DNA from 2 places in the Paenibacillus sp. FSL R5-0517 genome. Region 1 is predicted to be linked to the other one. Evidence: riboswitches for the same ligand, from Rfam matches in the RefSeq annotation. Region 1 holds a riboswitch; the other holds the start of a gene.
What was found. Region 1 has a riboswitch for ZMP and ZTP ahead of MKX40_RS27935 (TIGR01440 family protein). Riboswitches for the same ligand answer to the same signal wherever they lie in the genome.
Positions count from the first base shown of each region.

Region 2: another riboswitch for ZMP and ZTP. It lies ahead of MKX40_RS08155 (GNAT family N-acetyltransferase); the one in region 1 lies ahead of MKX40_RS27935 (TIGR01440 family protein).

Region 1 is NZ_CP150235.1:6,237,211-6,240,380, reverse strand. It holds gene MKX40_RS27945 (manganese efflux pump MntP family protein) at 1-245, shown strand, start outside; gene MKX40_RS27940 (low molecular weight protein arginine phosphatase) at 304-876, shown strand; ZMP/ZTP riboswitch at 973-1,054, shown strand; gene MKX40_RS27935 (TIGR01440 family protein) at 1,196-1,789, shown strand; gene glyA (serine hydroxymethyltransferase) at 2,023-3,170, shown strand, end outside.
Region 2 is NZ_CP150235.1:1,811,773-1,814,942, forward strand. It holds gene MKX40_RS08140 (GNAT family N-acetyltransferase) at 1-262, shown strand, start outside; gene MKX40_RS08145 (YfiT family bacillithiol transferase) at 308-832, shown strand; gene MKX40_RS08150 (GNAT family N-acetyltransferase) at 867-1,382, shown strand; ZMP/ZTP riboswitch at 1,413-1,494, shown strand; gene MKX40_RS08155 (GNAT family N-acetyltransferase) at 1,648-2,121, shown strand; gene MKX40_RS08160 (VOC family protein) at 2,380-2,763, shown strand; gene MKX40_RS08165 (class I SAM-dependent methyltransferase) at 2,984-3,170, shown strand, end outside.

The sequences.
Region 1 (3,170 bases):
GTTCCCTGCTCGGCGTTATACTGTTCTCCCTCAGCGTAAGTGTGGATTCGTTCTCCGTTGGCGTTTCCTTAGGGATGTTTAGCAGTGATCTGATCTTAACCGTACTGGCTTTTGGCTTTTGTGGCGGGGTGATGTCGGTGATGGGGCTGCTATTAGGCCGTCGGGTGAGTCAGAATCTTGGGGATTATGGTGAGGCCATTGGTGGCGCAATCTTGCTTGCGTTTGGACTTTTGTTTATATTTTAGAATAAAACTTGAGATATCCTATCATTCGCATCATATGTAAAATGGGGAGGCTAACACAATGAAACATATTTTATTCGTATGTACAGGCAATACGTGCCGCAGCCCCATGGCAGAGGGGCTTTTGCGAAAGTTGGCATCGGAGCGCGGCATTCAGGTAGAGGTTCGTTCCGCAGGTGTGGCAGCTACGTCGGGTATGCCGATTTCCCGTCATGCGGAAGCGGTTCTGAGAGATCATAACGTTGAAGGTCCACCTCATTCCACACAACTTAGCGCCAACCTGGTAGGTTGGGCGGATCTGGTTCTTACATTAACACGGAGTCATAAGCAGCATGTCATGCAGGTATTTCCCGACTCTGTCCACAAAACCTATACATTGAAAGAGTATGTGGAGGACGACGAGCAGGTATTAAGAGATGTTCAGGAATTGGACAGCCTGTTTGCAACGCTGGAGATGAAACGTGCCCTTGGGCAAGAGATCCTGGCATCGGAACGTGAGCGAGCCATTGAGATCAGACAACGCATTCCTAGTTTCGACATCTCCGATCCATTTGGTGGGAGTCGTGATGATTATAATATCGCTGCGGCCGAGATTCGGACGGCATTGGACCGGCTTTTGGATAAGTTGGGATAATTCTGATCCTGCGGGGCAGGTTAGAGAAACAGGACACGTGATGTAAATTAACCGTTGATTTTAAACGCGGGTTGTTTTATGATGAAGGGGAAAACAGGGATCCGGTGTAACTGGCGACGAAGTGGGCATAACCACGATGGAGCACCGGAACAAACGGCCGGTCGCCTGGGCAAAAGAGCAATTCTGCGTTACCCGCAGACTGCTCTTTTTTTCGTCTTTCATCTGATTATTCGCTATAATAGATCCTGAGATGCCGTGCAAGAATACGAAGGACAGCCAAGAGACAGCGGGCATGATTTTATCAGGAGGCGATGATAGGATGACTATAGAGTTAGATTCAGAACAACCCGGATTGCAGGAACAGACCGCATCCATTCTGCATGAACTGGCGCTTGCCGGACAGCTTGGGCCTGGACAGATCGTTGTGATCGGTACAAGCACAAGTGAAGTTGCAGGGGCACGGATTGGTACGAGTGGTGCTATTGAAGTGGCGCAACAGCTTCTTGCGGGTATACGCGAAGTGCAGGAGGAATTCGGTTTTGATACCGTATTCCAGTGTTGTGAGCATCTGAACCGTGCGCTGGTCATGGAACGTTCTGTGCTTACTCGTCTTGGATTGACTGAGGTTGGTGCAGTACCCGTGCCCAAGGCCGGAGGTTCAATGGCATCCGCAGCATATCGTTCGCTGACCGATCCATGCCTGGCTGAACATGTGCAGGCCCATGCGGGACTGGACATTGGGGAGACGATGATTGGCATGCATCTCCGGCATGTAGCCGTACCTTTTCGTACAGCGCTCCGCTATGTTGGAGATGCGCGTGTGACCACAGCGTTGACTCGTCCGAAGTTAATTGGCGGCGAACGCGCGGTGTATCGTATGGAAGAACAACCAGATTCAACATTTTGTGACTGATATCTTCAACCAATATAAAGCTAAATTAGACTTTACACAAAAACGGAGAGTGCAACACCAATCTGAAGAAGCAAAGCGTTCGCCTTTATCACCGGATTTTCCCTTTATTATAAGGGAGTTCAGAAAAATCAGGGGATAACAGCGATCGGAAGATGGTGATGCAATCGAAGTGAGGAGTGTAACCACTGTAGTTTCGCTTTATAACTTCACTTATAACTGGGAGGAATTTAATCATGGAACAATTGCGCAAGAATGACCCGGCAGTACTGGAAGCGATGAATCTTGAACTGAAACGTCAACAGAACAACATCGAACTGATTGCATCCGAGAACATCGTGAGTGAAGCAGTAATCGAAGCATTGGGATCTGTACTGACCAACAAGTACGCTGAAGGCTATCCAGGTAAACGTTACTATGGCGGTTGTGAGCATGTGGACGTTGTTGAAGACATTGCGCGTGATCGTGCCAAAGAATTGTTCGGAGCAGAACACGTGAATGTTCAACCTCACTCCGGCGCACAAGCGAACATGGCAGTATATCTTGCAGCGTTGAAACCTGGTGATACTGTACTTGGTATGAACCTTGCCCATGGTGGACACCTCACGCACGGTAGCCCGGTTAACGCTTCCGGTTTGCTGTACAACTTTGTGGCATACGGCGTGCAGGAAGATACATTCCTGATTGATTATGATGAAGTGCGCAAAGCGGCTTTCAAACACCGCCCTCGTCTGATCGTTGCAGGTGCAAGTGCATATCCGCGTACCATTGATTTTGAAAAGCTGGCTTCCATCGCCAATGATGTAGGTGCTTTGTTCATGGTGGATATGGCTCATATTGCAGGATTGGTTGCTGCTGGTTTGCATCCAAACCCGGTTCCACATGCGCATTTCGTAACAACAACAACACACAAAACGTTGCGTGGACCTCGTGGTGGTATGATTCTGTGCCGTAAAGCATGGGCAGCAGCGATTGATAAAGCGGTATTCCCGGGTTCCCAAGGTGGTCCTTTGATGCACGTAATTGCTTCCAAAGCGGTAGCATTCGGAGAAGCTTTGCAACCAGAGTTCAAAACATATGCACAGAACGTTGTGAAAAACGCACAGGTTCTGGCTGAAACACTGATCGCTGAAGGCTTGAACATCGTATCCGGTGGTACAGATAACCACTTGATGCTGATCGACACACGCAGTGTGAACATCACAGGTAAAGAAGCTGAGCATGTACTTGATTCCATCGGTATTACCGTGAACAAAAATGCAATTCCATTCGACCCTACAAGCCCGTTTGTAACGAGTGGTATTCGAATTGGTACACCTGCTGCAACTTCCCGTGGTATGAACGAAGAAGCGATGGTTGCCATTGGTAAGATCATTGCCAAAAC
Region 2 (3,170 bases), 2.5 Mb from region 1:
GATCATCTATGGAACGGATCAGTTCATTGGTGAGATAGATTATTGGAACAAAGGTATCGGAACATTGCTGGTGCAATCCATGCTAGCCTATCTCATTCATGAAAAACAAGCCCGTAAAGTGGTTATGGACCCTCAATCCTGGAACTTGCGAGCGATATCCTGTTATGAGAAATGTGGTTTTCAAAGGATTATGCTGTTGGAGAAACATGAGCTGCATGAAGGGCAGATGAGAGACTGCTGGCTCATGGAATATGCACGTTAGAATATTAAGAGCTATTTTCATCATACAAACAAGGAGGAATAATGGATGGACGAACGATTTCCGATAGGCCCATTTGTACACACGGGTGAAGTTACTTTGGCACAGCGGGAGAAGTGGATTCAGGACATTGCTGAGCTACCTGAACGCGCGCGAGAAGCGGTAAAGGGGCTGAGTGAAGAGCAATTAAGTCTGCCGTATCGAGAAGGTGGATGGATGCTCAAACAGGTCATTCACCACATGGCAGACAGCCATATGAACAGTATGATTCGTTTCAAGTTGGCACTGACCGAGGATACACCTACAATTCGACCGTATTATGAAGAGCGTTGGGCTGAACTGAGTGATTCAAGGGACCTGGATGTTGAGTTCTCACTTCAAATTCTGGATGCGCTCCATCGTCGGTGGGTGGTTCTGTTAAAGGCACTGACAGATGCGGATTATGCCAAACAATTCTATCATCCCTCATCGCAAGAAACGACGAGACTGGATTATAATCTGGGCATGTATGCTTGGCATGGCAAACACCATGTTGCTCATATTACATCGCTTCGAGATCGACTGGAAATTTAGTTAGGATAAATATCTTATTAAGGAGAATTTATTAATGACTGTACATATCAGATTATTAAATGAGAGTGATCCTGTAATCATATCCAAGGCGTTTCAGGAGCAGGGGTGGGGGAGATACGCTGAGCAGTATCTTCATTACTTGGCTGAACAACAGAATGGGGACCGTGTAACCTTGGTAGCGGAGTTGAATGGAGAATTTGCCGGATACGTGAATGTATTGTGGCATTCCAAATACCCTTCTTTCAGGGAACAAGGCATTCCCGAAATTAACGATTTTAATGTGCTGATCAAGTTCCAGCGCCAAGGTATTGGTTCACGGTTGATGGACCGCGCAGAGGAAGTTATTTCGGAACGAACGGATGTAGCAGGTATTGGTGTAGGTGTATTTTCCGATTATGGCAAAGCGCAAGTTTTATATGCCCATCGCGGATACATACCGGACGGTCATGGTGTTCACAGACACGATCATTACATTCAGCCAGGTGAAGAAACGATTATGGACGACGATGTTGTACTTTATCTTACGAAGAAATTAAGAGGCATACAATAAGTGTGAGTGATGTATACTGGTTTTTAAATATCGATTGTGTGTGACTGGCGTAAACGTGGAGTGAACCACGAGGAAGCACATATATTATATGCCGTACGCCTGGGCAAAGTGTTTGATCTTTTGATCAAACACTTTATTTATTATTCGGGTACGAGAGGACGGGTGGCGGCAATGAAAATGGCGTTTGTTTTATTTGATGGAATGACAAGCATGGATTTGGCTGGATTCTGTGAAGCTGTGATCTTTAAGGGGAGGGGGTGGCAAGATGACTATTCGTCTTTTTCAAACGATTGATCAGCCAGCAGTGCTGAAAATGATGACGGACCATCATTTTCAATTCCCTTCGTTTATACGCGAACAGTATCCTGCGCGCTGGGATTTATTTTTAAATATGATGGATGAACGGATCAGTGCTTATTATGTCATGGTTGACGAAGCAGATGTTGTCATAGGTCATGCTGGTTATATCTTTCAGCCTACGGTTAACCGATATGAAATCGTTGGCGTTGTTACGTGTAAATCACACCTTCGACAAGGTGTAGCACGTACACTAATTACTGAAATATGCATGAAAATAGCTGGATTTGGATGTAGTGATATCATGCTTTACACACTTGATCATGCAGAAAATGAAGCGGCGCTCGTATTTTATGAACGAATGAATTTTCAAAAGGAAGGTATCGATATGAATTATTATACCTCGGGGTTCCATAGGCTGGCTCTTGTCAAAACATTATAAGTAACTTCAAGAAATCCATTTTACTCAAAATCTGATCTTGATTTGTTAAGCTAATTTAACCTATCTGCATAGTGAAGGGGAAGCTCCTATTCTCCAAAGTAGGATCGCTACAACGGTCTGATCTGAAACTTCGATCAAAGCAGTGTAATGCCAAAGAAAGATAATGAAAAAGCTGTCCTGCATGTTATACTCTATTGGAAGTTGAGGAATGATAAGCAGGATGTTGAGAGATTAGATGATCAGAGGAGTGAATGATGCATGTTTAGCAAAGTCGGCCAAATTATGTTGTATGTCAACAATCAGGATGAATCACTAGCATTTTGGACGGAAGTTGCAGGATTCCACATTGTGGATGAAGTAAACCTCGACGAGGGCATGAGATGGATTGAGATTGCGCCTACCCCAGATTCGCAGACGAGCATTATTCTCCATGACAAAGAGTTTGTCGAGCGGATGTCGGCGGGTGTAAATCTGGGTACACCATCATTAATGTTCTTCACCGAAAATCTGGATCAACTATATGCTGACTTGTCTGGAAAACATGTAACGGTTGGAGAGATTGTCGAGATGCCAACGGGGCGTGTCTTCAACTTTGCTGATAACGAAAAAAATTACTTTGCAGTCTTGGAGCGGACGAAGTAAACTTCAACTAAAAACTACTACAATTGTAAGCGATCGACATCCAAGTCGGTCGTTTTTTTGTTGGAAAAATCTTATATTTCAGAGTAGAAAAATACAAGAAAAATAGAGGATTAATGGTTAAAAATGTTATAATAAAGTGTAGCTAATTTAATGAAAATTGACGAGAAATGAAGGGTATGAACTGAAGTTTCGGATGGAGGATTTAAGGAGGAATGTGGTAGTGGAAAAAACGATTAAAAGTGTACAGGATCTATATGATATGCTCGATGCAGACTTCAGATCTGCCAAGCAATTTTGGGAGCCTTTCTATGAGGACCGGAACAGACCCATACCCTTTTTCCCAAACAAACCGGATGAGAATCTGGTAGCACATGTGAACGCAGGTTTGCTTGCAGGTGGCAAGGCAC